DNA from 3 places in the Polaromonas sp. P1_F4 genome. Region 3 is predicted to be linked to each of the others. Evidence: predicted binding sites of a transcription regulator. Region 3 holds the regulator's gene; each other region holds the start of a gene.

Region 1 (4,342 bases), on a different contig from region 3:
TAGCTGCACTTTTCATTTGTCAGGATCGGGTCGACCGCCGAGTAATTGAGGAACAGCACACGCTTGTTCGGCTCACGTTCGTTGTGCTTGTTGATGGCATCGATCAGCACAGCCGCAATCGCGGATGAATTGCCCTGTGCAATGATGGTCACGCCGTCGTCGATCGCCGAGCGCAATGCCGCCAGCGCCTCTTCGTTCTGGCCCTTGTTGTCATAGCGCTCAACCACCAGGTTGCGCGGCCCGCCCGCCAGCTTCACGCCGCCACGCGCATTGACGCGCTCAGTAGCCCAGACGAGGTTTCGGAACACCGCCTCGCCGGTATTGGCGAACGCGCCTGAAAGGCTTTCGATCAGCGCAATACGAACAGGTGCCGGCACAGGCGGCTGGCTTGCGGTCTGCGCGAACGCCGCCGCCGAGGCGCAAAGACATAAGGCCATGAGGAAGCGTTTCAAGTGTTTCTGCATAAAAAAATAGACCCTGGTCTTTTGCCTGATTTGGCTTGAATAAACCGCTTGCACACCTAACTGGGGTGCATGCGGCAATCACGGTGAGCGCCGCGCAGTGTAAGGGGAAAACACCCCTTGTTCATCCATCAAGGAATAGCCATGTTTTACTCTCTCGCCAACCGCCCTGCCCGCGCCTTTCATCGCCACTACGCGCCCGTCGTGAGCAACGGTGCCCTGGAAAAATTCCTCAATGACACCTTCTCTTCGCTGTCTGACACCGGCGCCGCCAAGGCAGCCAACGTGGAAGACCTTGAGAAAGCCTACTCTTTGCAACTTGACGTTCCCGGCGTGGCCCGCGAACAGCTGGACATCAGCATCGAAGGCGACGTGGTTCGTGTTGCAAGCAAGGAAGGCGCAGCCCGCCAGGTCAAAGCTGCATGGCGCTTCCCCCTGGAAATCGATACCGCCACCAGCACCGCCAAGCTCGAGAACGGCGTGCTGACCCTGACACTGGGAAAGAAAATTCCGGTCAGCAACGTGACCACTCTCGATATCCAGTAACCGAATCGTCCAGGCTTCAAGCGGCACGGCTCAGGCTGGTGCCGCCTGAAATTCAGAAAGATTCCAGCGCGGCTTCACATCAAACGTGTAGCCGCGCTGAAGCGTTTCAAGCCCCGCCTGCAGCCGCATTCCGGCCGCCAGGGCAATCATGGCGCCGTTGTCGGTGCACAAGTGCAGTTCGGGGTAATGCACCCGAATACCGCGTTGTTTGCATACGGCGTTGAGCTGGCTGCGCAGTAAGGCATTTGCCCCCACACCGCCGGCCACTACCAAACGCTTCAGTCCGGTTTGCACCATGGCAGCCAGTGACTTTTTCACCAGCACTTCAACGATGGCCGCCTGCGTAGAGGCCGCCAGGTCAGCCTTGCGGCTGTCCAGCTCAGCACCCAGTTTTTTGGCCTGCGTCAGCACCGCGGTTTTGAGCCCGGCAAAGGAAAAATCCAGATCGCCGCTGTGCAGCAAGGGCCGTGGCAGCTTGAAGGCTGCGCCGTCACCGCCCTCAGCCAGCTTCGACAGATGAGGCCCTCCAGGATAAGGCAGGCCCATCAGCTTGGCCGACTTGTCAAAGGCCTCGCCGGCCGCGTCGTCAATGGTTTCCCCCAGCAATTCGTAGCTGCCCACACGATCCACCCGCATCAGCTGCGTGTGGCCGCCCGACACCAGCAGCGCCACAAAGGGAAACTCGGGCGGGTCGGCACTTAAAAAAGGCGAGAGCAGATGCCCCTCCAGGTGGTGCACACCCATGGCCGGTTTGCCCAGTGCAGCCGCCAGCGAGCAAGCCACCCCCGCCCCCACCAGCAGTGCCCCCGCAAGCCCGGGGCCCCGCGTATAGGCCACCACATCTACCTGTGCAAGGTTGCTGCCCGCCTCCGCCATCACCTGGTGGGTCAACGGCAAAACGCGCCGGATATGGTCCCGGCTGGCCAGTTCCGGCACCACACCGCCATAAGCCTGGTGCATGTCAATCTGGCTGAACAGCGCGTGTGACAGCAAACGCGGCACCCCGCTGCCGCTGGCATCCACCAGCGCCACGCCGGTTTCATCGCAACTCGATTCGATTCCAAGAACTCTCATCTTTGAAGTGTAAGGTTTGGAGAGAACTCCCCATACCAGCAGGGCCGCGGAGTCGGCAGGGGCACGGTTCTTGCACAAGTTCCCCCATGACACCGTCCCAATCCCTGCGCCTTGTCATCATCGCCCCGGACCTGCTGGAGTCCGTGTCCGATGACGCCCATGCACGGGAGCTGGCCGAGCGCTCGCGCCAGCTGCGCATCGGCCTGCTGGAAAACGGTTACAACATCGTCGCGGTGCTCCCCGCCGATACCTTCCTGGATGAGCGCCTGGCGCAACTGCAACCCGACATGATCATCGTGGACGCCGAAAGCGAGGCCCGCGATTCGCTGGAGCATGTGGTGATGGCGACGCGGGACGCCCGGCGGCCCATCGTGCTGTTCACCAACGACAACGACACCAGCCACGTGAAGGATGCCGTCGCCGCCGGCGTGTCGGCCTATGTGGTGGCCGGCCTTTCCCCGGATCGAATCCGCCCCATCCTGGATGTGGCCATGGCGCGCTTTGAACACGAGCAGGGCCTGCGCAAGGAACTGGCACACGCCAAAACAGAGCTGCATGACCGAAAAGTCATAGACCGGGCCAAGGGCATGCTGATGCAGCGCCAGGGCCTGACCGAACAGGCTGCCTTCGAAAAGCTGCGCAAGGCAGCGATGGACAAGGGACTGCGGCTGGGCGAAGTCGCCCAGCGCATGCTCGACGCCCTGGATTTGCTGGGATGAATCCCGGGCCTGACGTCAGGTAACCCCCAATTGGTGCGCCGCACAAATACGGTGCAAACATCAAACCACCGCCTCGCACCGCCTTTCCCCGCAGCCACTGGTGCAGGCAGTGCATCCGGGGCACTTTCCCTTCTCAAAGCGACTCTCTTTCACAGCACTCAGCATCGCTGGCACAGCTTTTGCAATGCCCTAGGCATTGGTCAAAGATGGCCAACCGGCACAGCACTTCAATGGCGAAGTGTGTGGTGCCCCAAGGAACAAAGGCGTTCGCACCCTGCATCACGTTCAACGTGTTGCCCGGGTCGAGCGCCTTTTTTGTTTTTGTCTTTTGTTTTTAACTCTCAGGAGCCGCTGACATGACTGAACTGCTGAAATCTTCGCTGACACGCCGCACAGTACTGCAGGCCGCAGCCGTGGGCGCCGTGGGCATCAACCCCGCCCTGCGCGCTGCCGTCTATGCCCAGGGCTCAGACGCACCAGAGAAGAAGGAAGTGAAGATCGGCTTCATTCCACTGACCGACTGCGCCTCCGTGGTCATGGCCTCGGTGCTGGGCATTGACCAGAAATACGGCGTCAAGATCATCCCGACCAAGGAAGCCAGCTGGGCCGGTGTGCGCGACAAGCTGGTCAACGGCGAACTGGACTTCGCCCACGTGCTCTACGGCCTGGTCTACGGCGTCCACATGGGTACCGCCGGCCCCAAGAAAGACATGGCCGTGCTGATGACCCTGAACAACAACGGCCAGGCCATCACACTGTCCAAAAAGCTCGCCGACAAAGGCGCGGTCGACGGCGCGGGCCTGGCCAAGCTCATGGCGACCGACAAGCGCGAATACACCTTCGCCCAGACCTTCCCCACCGGCACCCACGCCATGTGGCTCTACTACTGGCTGGCTGCCAACGGCATCAATCCGATGAAGGATGCCAAAGTCATCACCGTGCCGCCGCCGCAGATGGTGGCCAACATGCGCGTGGGCAACATGGACGGCTTCTGCGTGGGCGAGCCTTGGGGCCACCGCGCCATCATCGACGGCATCGGCGTGACCGCCGTGACCACCCAGGACGTCTGGAAGGACCACCCAGAAAAAGTACTAGGCACCACCGCCGACTTCGTCAAGAAATACCCCAACACCGCGCGTGCCGTGACCGCCGCCATCATCGAAGCCGGCAAGTGGATTGACGCCAGCCTCTCCAACAAAAACAAGATGGCCGAGACCGTGGCCGACAAGAGCTACGTCAACACCAGCGTGGACGCCATCAACCAGCGCATCCTGGGCCGCTACCAGAACGGCATGGGCAAGACCTGGGACGACCCGAACTACATGAAGTTCTACAACGACGGTGCGGTGAGCTTCCCTTACCTGTCCGACGGCATGTGGTTCCTCACACAGCACAAGCGCTGGGGCCTGATCAAGGATCACCCCGACTACCTGGGCATTGCCAAGCAAATCAACCACATCGACGTCTACAAGCAGGCAGCCACGGCGGCCAAGGCCAGCGTTCCCAAAGACATCATGCGCAGCAGCAAACTGATGGACGGCA
Region 2 (4,342 bases), on a different contig from region 3:
AGCTCGGCGTGGACGCCATGCACGACTTCATGAAGCCGCTCGGCTTTGGGCAGATCACCGGCATCGATATCAGCGGCGAAGTCACGGGCGTGCTGCCCAGCCAGGCCTGGAAACGCAAAGCCTACAAAAAGCCGGAGCACCAGAAGTGGTACCCCGGTGAAACCATTTCGCTGGGTATCGGGCAGGGCTACAACACCTTCACCATGCTGCAGCTGGCGCAGGCCACGGCCGTACTGGCCAACAACGGCGTCAAGCACAGGCCGCGGCTGGTGATCGGCACGCAGGACCCGGTGACGCGCGTCATGCACCCGCTGCCCGCCGACGCGCCGGAAAACCTGGGCTACAAGGCTGAAAACATCGCGATCGTGCGCAAGGCCCTGGTCGGCGTCACCCAGGAAGGCACCTCGGCCCGCGTGTTTGCCGGCGCGGGCTACCTGAGCGGCGGCAAAACCGGCACAGCCCAGGCGGTCACCATCGGCCAGAAAGACAAGTACAACAGCAGCAAGATGGAAGAGTACCAGCGCGACCACGCTGTTTACATGGCGTTTGCGCCGGCCGAAGACCCCAAGATCGCGCTGGCGGTGATCGTCGAAAACGCCGGCTGGGGTGCCGGGGTGGCGGCGCCGATTGCACGGCGTGTTTTTGACTATGTGCTGCTGGGCCAGTACCCGAGCGAGGAAGACATGGTGGCGGTGCAGAAGGGGCTGGCGGCAGCGCCCATCGGCAAGCCGCGCCAGGCCGCCGACGTGGCCAGCCAGCTGTCGGCCGGCGCAGCAGGCGCTTCTCCCGGCCCCACGAACGCCGCCGCCGCCGCTGCCGCCAAAGCCAGGACGGCGGCGATTGCGGAGGCGCTCAGCAAGCTCCCGCCACCCATGGCGGCGGCGGGCATCAACCCCGATTGAGCTGACTATTGCTATCTATTTGATAGCGACTTGTGCCCGTCCTTATTGGGCTGAACGCCAATTTGGTCATTAAACGGTGATGGCAGGATTTCAAGCGAAATTCGCCGAAAACCCATACAGGACGTGCGCAGGCAGCTATTAAATCAATAGCAAACGGCCTGCGCACAGTCAGCGCGCAAATGCGTCAAAACCGGTTTTCAGGATCAGCGAGCTGACCACGGCGATAAACACCCCGCGCACAAAACCGGCCCCATGTTTGAGGGCCAGGCGGGTGCCCAGCAGGCTGCCCGCCACGTTGGCCACCGCCATCGTGAGGGCGAAATGCCACCAGACATGGCCCTTCCAGGCAAAGAGCGCCAGCGCCGCAAGGTTGGTGGCGGTGTTGAGCAGCTTGGCCGAAGCCGACGCGTTCAAAAAGTCATAACCCAGCCAGCGCACAAATAAAAATACAAAGAAGCTGCCGGTGCCCGGGCCGAAGAAGCCGTCGTAAAACCCCAGCACCAGCCCGATGCAGCAGGCCGCCGCGGTTTCGGCATGCCCGGTAAAGCGGGGCGTGTGGTGGCGGCCCAGCTCCTTCCTGGCCAGCGTATAGAGCAACACCGCCAGCAGCACAAAGGGCAGGGCCTTGCGCAAAAAGCCCGGGGAGATGACGGTGACCAGCCAGGCGCCTGCCAGCGAGCCGGTAAACCCGGCGGCGGCCGCCGGCAGCAGTGCCGCCCAGCGAAGCTCCACGCGGCGGGCATATTGGGCCGTGGCAACCGCGGTGCCCCAGACAGAAGCTCCCTTGTTGACCCCAAACAGGGTCGCCGGATGCGTGGTGGGGAAAACCGCAAACAGGGCCGGCACCAGAATCAGCCCGCCGCCCCCGACGATAGAGTCCACAAAACCGGCGAGCAGGGAGGCCAACGAGACGATCAACAATTCCATGGCCCGGATTGTCTCATCGCACTGAATGGGTTCATGCTATCAAATAGATAGCTGGTGGCGCTCGTCAGCCAAGGCCGACGAGGTTTTTTTGGGGATGACTTCATCAGGGCGAAGACATAAAAAAAGCGCTGGGGTTGCCAGCGCTTTTTGCAAATCTGCATCTCTTGTGGAATGCCGCTTTGCTTGTGTACTTCTTAATGACTCTCTCGTGTCTCCTCGGCTCCTCGCGTTGCGAGCAGCAAGGCTCGTCAGCAAGTCATCCAATATAGCGGGCGCACTGTCCCAGTGCATTGGGGGTTTCCCGGCCCCGGGCTTTGGGCGGCCGCTGGTTCTGTGGATGTTTTTGGGGCACCACGCCAATCGTTTGCGCACTTTTGCAGTACATATTTTCCGTTGCAGTCCCATCACACGAGCTACTGCGGTATTGGCACGACTTATGCCTGTTGTTACCAATTGTTGGTTGATTGAACAGGCGGGCACCGTATGCATATGAACAGATTTCTGGCCTTGGGTATGTCTTTATGCTTGGGCCTGGCATGCCAGCAAGCCCTAGCACAGACCATGGCTCCCCCGGCAGTGGCGCCGCCAGCAGTCACTGCCAGTGCTCCGGAAGTCGCACCGTCCCCTGCACCGGCCACGGTTCCTGCGCCTCCTCCGGCCCCGGCGGCGGCGGCCTCTGCGCCCGTTTCTGTGCCTCCTGCGGCAGCCCCGGCGCCGCTGACGCAGCCAGGGCTGGTCGGCGTGGAGACCCTCAATGGTGCCGACACTGCCTGGATGATGACCTCCACCGCACTGGTATTGCTCATGACCCTGCCGGGCATCGCCCTTTTCTACGGCGGCATGGTGCGCAAGAAAAGCGTGCTCAACGTCATGGCCTGCGTCATCGCCATCTGTGCTGTCGTCAGCCTGCTCTGGTTTGCGGTGGGGTACTCCATCGCCTTCACGCCCGGCAAAGGTGCGCTTGGGCACTATCTGGGGGGTCCCGAGCGGCTCTGGTTCACCGGGCTGGACTACGTGAAGGACGCGCAGAAGGTGGCCGTGAGCCATATCGCGCCCAACATTCCCGAGTCGGTCTACGCCATGTTCCAGCTGACCTTCGCCATCATCACGGCCGCGCTGGTGGTCGGATCGTTTGTGGAACGCATGCGGTTTTCCGCGATGCTGGTGTTCATGTCGCTGTGGACCGTCGTCGTTTACGCACCCATTGCCCACTGGGTCTGGGAGCCCAATGGCTGGCTGGCGCGCATGGGCGCGCTGGACTTTGCCGGCGGCTCGGTCGTGCACATCAATGCCGGCATTGCCGGGCTGGTCTGTGCCTACGCGCTCGGGCCGCGCCACGGCTACGGCCGTGAACCATTCACGCCTTTCAACCTGGGCCTGACCATGGCCGGTGCCGGCATGCTGTGGGTCGGCTGGTTTGGCTTTAACGCCGGCTCCGCCGTGGCCTCCGACGGCCGGGCCGGCCTCGCGATGGCCGTCACGCACATCGCGGCGGCCGCGGGCGCTCTCTCGTGGATGGCGGCCGAATGGATTGTTCGCGGGCGTCCTTCCCTGCTGGGACTGTGCTCGGGCCTGGTCGCCGGGCTGGTCGCCATCACGCCGGCGGCGGGTTTTGTCTCGCCGCGCGCGGCCCTGGTGTTTGGCCTGGTGGCGGGCGTGGCCTGCTACTGGGGTGCCACGGGCCTCAAGCGCCTGCTCAACGCCGACGATTCGCTGGACGTGTTCGGCGTGCACGGCGTGGGCGGCATTGTGGGTTCGCTGTTGACCGGCATTTTTGCCAGCAAGGCCATCTCCGGTGTCGAGGGCAGCCTGATGACCCAGGCGATCGGCGCGGGCGCCGTCATGCTCTACAGCCTGTTCATGACGGCACTGGCCTTGTGGGTCACCTCGCTGATCGTCAGCCTGCGCGTCAGCGAAGCCGCCGAGAGCGACGGCCTGGACATCACCCAGCACGCCGAGCGGTTGGGCACGTAACTGACAAACAACGGACTCCACTTTCAAGGATTGCGCACCATGCCCTCCAGTGAAAAAATTGCCGTTGCGGCCCACCTGCATGTGCTGTTGCGCCGCAAAACCGGCCGCGTGACCGACACCGAGTGGATGGCCGGTAACCAGGAATACGCCGCCGAAATAGCGCGTTTTGCGCGGGAAAAAGCCGCCGAGGATGGCCACGTGGACCTGGCGGTGTGGGCCGATCGGCTGGAAGAAATCATGGCGACCCCCGAGCCCAAGGCACGCGTGCCGCTGGTGCAGTTGGTGTCCGAGGTGGTGAAGGAGCGCAGCCAGCCGGTGCTTGTCCCGGCGCCAGTGCCCGACCGCCAGAGCGCACGGTCCATTGATACCGAGGAAGAGGTTTATCCTGAATCAGGCTTTATCGAGTCGACATTCGGTGCCATCTTCGGCGAGGGCGAGTCGCCGCGGGAGCGCCGCCAGCGCGACCCGAACGCGCCGCGCTATGTGAAGGGCCTGCGATAACTTGTAGCCCCCTGTCTCGACTCACTGCGTGTAGCCGG
Region 3 (4,342 bases):
CGTCGATGGGCTGGTTGCGGTGGTCCTGCTGCACGCGTCCTTCGGCATGTCCTTGCTGGCGGCGCTGGTCGCGTCCCTGCAGGCCGGTGATGCCGGCCACGCCTGCCACATCGATCCGTTCGCCGTAAGGCGGATTCACCAGCATCACGCCCGAAGGCGCGGGCGGCATGCGCTGCAGTGCGTCGCCGCCGCGGAATTCCACCGCATTGGCTACGCCGGCACGCTCGGCATTGCGTTCGGCGAAATCGACCATGCGGAAGGACACGTCGCTGCCGAACACCGGCGCGGTGGGTTCGGTGATGGCGGCTTCGGCCTGGTCCAGCAGGCCATCCCACACATGGCCCTGGAAGGGCAAGTATTTCTGGAAGGCAAAGCGTCGGTTGATGCCGGGCGCAATGTTGCAGGCGATTTGCGCGGCTTCAATCGCGATGGTGCCCGAGCCGCAGCAGGGGTCATAGAGCGGCACGCCTTCTTTACAGAGCTGATCCCAGCCGCTGGCGGCAATCATGGCGGCGGCCAGGGTTTCTTTCAGCGGGGCATCACCCTTGTCTTCGCGCCAGCCGCGCTTGAATAGTGGCTCGCCCGAGGTGTCGATATAAACCGTGACGGTGTCCGTCGTCAGGTGCACGTAGACGCGCACGTCGGGCCAGCGCGTGTCGACGCTGGGCCGCACGTCGTCGAACTTGGCGCGAAAGCGGTCGGCGATCGCGTCCTTGATCTTCAGCGCCGCGAAGTTCAGGCTTTGCAGCGGACTGTGCTGGGCGGTGATCTCGACCTTGAAGGTCTGCTTGGGCGTGAACCAGATTTCCCAGGCCACATTGGCGGCAGCGTTGTAGAGGTCTTGTTCGCTGCGGTACTGGTTGTGCTGCAGCTCGATCAGCACACGCTGCGCCAGGCGGCTGTGCAGGTTGAGCTGCAGCGCGTCGCGCCACGAAGCCTGCAGCTGCACGCCGGCGCGCCAGGCTTTGCCGTCGATCCCGGTGACACGCTTGACCTCGGTGGCCAGCAGGGTTTCGACGCCTGCGGCGCACGGTAAAAACAATTGGAGTTGATTCATGACTGACTTTGAGGGACGGGCAGCGCGGCCTGGTTGGCGGCTAGAGTGATTTGCGCAGGTTGGCGGGCGCGATGCGGAGCGCCTCGCGGTACTTGGCCACGGTGCGGCGTGCGCATTCAATGCCCTGCTCCTTGAGCATTTCGGAAATCTGGTTGTCGCTGAGCGGCTTCTTGAGGCTTTCTGACGAGACAAATTGTTTGATGAGCGCGCGCACCGCTGTGCTGGAAGCATTGCCGCCGGTTTCGGTGCCGAGCGCGGAACCGAAGAAATACTTGAGCTCGAAAGTGCCGAAAGGGGTGCCCATGTACTTGGCCGTGGTCACGCGTGAGATGGTGGATTCGTGCAGGCCCAGTTCGTCGGCAATTTCGCGCAGCACCAGCGGGCGCATGGCGAGTTCGCCGTGCGTGAAGAAGTTTTTCTGCCGCTCCACGATGGCGCTGCTCACGCGCAGGATGGTGTCAAAGCGCTGCTGGATGTTCTTGATGAACCAGCGGGCCTCCTGCAGGCGCTGCTGCAGCGCCTGGCCGCCCTGGCCCTTGTGCTGCTTGAGGGCATTGGCATAAATGTCGTGCACGCGCAGGCGCGGCATGACGTCGCCATTGAGCGAAACCTTGAAGCCCCGGCCCGATTTGATGACGATGACGTCGGGCACGATCAGGTTGCGCTCCACGTTTACAAAGCGGCGTCCGGGCTTGGGGTCGAGCCGGCCTATCACCGTGATCGCACCCTTGATGGCGGCTTCGGTGAAACCGCACAGGTGAGACAGGCGCTTGACGTCGCGCTTGGCCAGCAGCTCCATCGGTTGCTTGCACATGGCAATGGCGGCGCGGGTTTCCTCGCAGTCCTTGCAGTCCAGCAGCTGCAGACTCAGGCATTCCGCCAGGTTGCGCGCACCGACACCGGCAGGCTCCATGTGGTGCAGCAGCTTGAGCGCCATCGCAAAACGCTGCTCCAGCTCTTCCGCCTGCGCCATGTCATCTTTTGCTAGACCGGCCGCGAGCGACGCCAGGCTGTCTTCAAGGTAGCCGTCGTCGTTGAGCGATTCAATGAGGAAGTGCAGCGCGGCGCGGTCTTCTTCCGACAGGCGCAAGCTCAGCGATTGCCGGTGCAGGTGGTCCTGCAGCGACTCATGGCTGCCCGTGAGGTCGGAGGCCTCGGCTTCGCTCTCTTCATTGTTGTTCTTGCGCGCCGGTGCGTCACTTCCCCACTCGCTGTCGTCGGGCGCGGTTTCTACCGTGCCATCGCCTTCCCAGCTTTCCTCGAGCTTGGGCTCCGCACTGACTTCTGCGTCATTCGGGGTTGCAGCACTGGTCTCGTCGGCGCCGCCAGCTATCGAATCCGTAGCAGATTCAAACTCGCGGCTGTCCTGGCTGACCGGCGTGTTGATGTGCTCCAGCCCAAACTCTTCGCGCACCGCCGTCTCTTCCGACACTTCCAGGAACGGGTTTTCGTCGAGCATCTGCTCGACCTCCTGGCTCAGCTCAAGCGTCGACAGCTGCAACAGCCGGATCGACTGCTGTAGTTGAGGTGTCAGCGCAAGATGCTGCGAGACGCGTAATGACAGACCTTGTTTCACTGGACTTTCAAACTTGCGGAAGGTTGAGGCGATACGTCTTTAACCAGCGGGCGCCGCGGAACTGGCTTTGCCAGGCCGCAGGCGCCGTCCCTGGAGGGGGAGAGGGAGCTACACGAAGTGAGCGACAACAGGGGGGAGCCATCTTCTTACATCTTGAAGTGCTCGCCCAGGTAGACGCGGCGCACATCGGCGTTGTTCACGATTTCGGAAGGCGTACCCTGGGCCAGCACGTGGCCGTCGCTGATGATGTAGGCGTGGTCGCAAATGCCAAGTGTTTCACGCACGTTGTGGTCGGTGATCAGCACGCCGATGCCGCGCGATTTGAGGAAGCCGATGATGCGCTGGATTTCGATCACGGCAATGGGGTCGATACCGGCAAAGGGCTCATCCAGCAGGATGAAGCGCGGCTGGGTTGCCAGCGCCCGCGCGATTTCGACCCGGCGGCGTTCACCGCCGGAAAGCGCCGGCGCCGGTGAATTGCGCAAATGATCTACCCGCAAATCCTGCAGCAGCGCGTCGAGCCGCGACTCGATGTCTGCGCGCCCAAGCGGTTTTCCGGCTTTATTGAGCTGCAGCTCCAGCACAGCACGCACGTTTTCTTCCACCGTGAGCTTGCGGAAAATCGACGCTTCCTGCGGCAGGTAGCTCAGGCCCAGGCGGGCACGCAGGTGAATCGGCATGTGCTCGACCGATTCGCCGTCAATGGAAATTTCGCCTGCATCGGCGCGCACCAGGCCCACGATCATGTAGAACGAGGTCGTTTTGCCGGCACCGTTGGGGCCCAGCAGGCCCACGACTTCGCCTTTTTGCACGGACAGCGAAACGTCCTGCACCACCTTGCGGCTGCCGTACGATTTTTGCAGACCTTGCGCAACAAGGCGACTGGGGGTCAAGGCAGGAGCGGCCGGGGCCGCTGAAGTGTCAGTCACCACATCCATCTGTGCAGGTCTTTCTAGTTCTTTTCATTGCCCAGCGTCGTGCTGGGGCGCAGAACCGGGGCGGGGCCTGCGGGCGGCGCCGCGACGGGTGTCGAGGCTGTCGCGCGGGGTGACAGCATGGCGCGAACCCGCCCCGTGGGGTTGCTGGCCGTGCGGTTTTGCGCCCCCCCATCCACGGTGAAGACGTCGGTGTTGTTGTCGTAAACGATCAGGCTGCCGGTGGTTTCGTCCACCAGGGTGGCGCCGTTGTAGCGGCGCACCACCGCCCGCTTGATGAACTTCACCAGGTCGGCACGGCTGTCATATTCAATGCGTTCGCCTTCGCCTTCGATGTATTCGTCTACGCCGTCACGCTTTTTCCGGTAAAACGCCAGCTTGCCGGGCGCCGCGACGGACACCGCCTGCTGGTAGCCCTCGGGATCCTGCATGACGTCAACGCGCTCGCCGCGCACGATGGTCGTGCCCTTGGTAATCACCACATTGCCGGTAAAAACGCTGGTTTGCTTCAGGTCGTCATAACGCAGGGCATCTGCCTCCGCGTTCATGGGTTTGTCCCGATCAGCTTTTTCGGCAGCGGCCGGGAAAGCCGACCCCAGCGCCAGGATGACCGGCAGGATGAGGGAAAAAATGGGGTGTTTCATAAGGCACGAATCTTGCTGCTTGGTGTTGGGTCATTGTAGCCACGCCAGCTGCGGGAATGGCTTACTCCGAAAAAGTAGGGGCATAAAAGCCATAAAAAAACCCGCCGTGCAAAGGGCGGGTTTTGGAAAA

What was found. Region 3 encodes sigma-54, which starts transcription at its own class of promoters, with help from an activator protein. Its sites were predicted from a motif close to TGGCANGNAANCTGCTTT; they were not measured.
Region 1: a site for sigma-54 is predicted at 2,969-2,986, ahead of AC1DYQ_RS10045 (CmpA/NrtA family ABC transporter substrate-binding protein). Genes of this name have one in related genera too.
Region 2: a site for sigma-54 is predicted at 2,255-2,272, ahead of AC1DYQ_RS17025 (ammonium transporter). Genes of this name have one in related genera too.

Annotation. Positions count from the first base shown of each region.
Region 1 covers NZ_JBFUBP010000004.1:66,461-70,802, reverse strand. The annotation lists gene AC1DYQ_RS10065 (branched-chain amino acid ABC transporter substrate-binding protein) at 1-464, opposite strand, end outside; gene AC1DYQ_RS10060 (Hsp20/alpha crystallin family protein) at 606-1,007, shown strand; gene tsaD (tRNA (adenosine(37)-N6)-threonylcarbamoyltransferase complex transferase subunit TsaD) at 1,038-2,081, opposite strand; gene AC1DYQ_RS10050 (ANTAR domain-containing response regulator) at 2,168-2,800, shown strand; gene AC1DYQ_RS10045 (CmpA/NrtA family ABC transporter substrate-binding protein) at 3,157-4,342, shown strand, end outside.
Region 2 covers NZ_JBFUBP010000008.1:207,769-212,110, forward strand. The annotation lists gene mrdA (penicillin-binding protein 2) at 1-902, shown strand, start outside; gene AC1DYQ_RS17020 (sulfite exporter TauE/SafE family protein) at 1,071-1,829, opposite strand; gene AC1DYQ_RS17025 (ammonium transporter) at 2,319-3,803, shown strand; gene AC1DYQ_RS17030 (hypothetical protein) at 3,843-4,304, shown strand.
Region 3 covers NZ_JBFUBP010000007.1:108,148-112,489, reverse strand. The annotation lists gene AC1DYQ_RS15380 (THUMP domain-containing class I SAM-dependent RNA methyltransferase) at 1-1,057, opposite strand, end outside; gene AC1DYQ_RS15375 (RNA polymerase factor sigma-54) at 1,098-2,633, opposite strand; gene lptB (LPS export ABC transporter ATP-binding protein) at 2,780-3,571, opposite strand; gene lptA (lipopolysaccharide transport periplasmic protein LptA) at 3,586-4,212, opposite strand.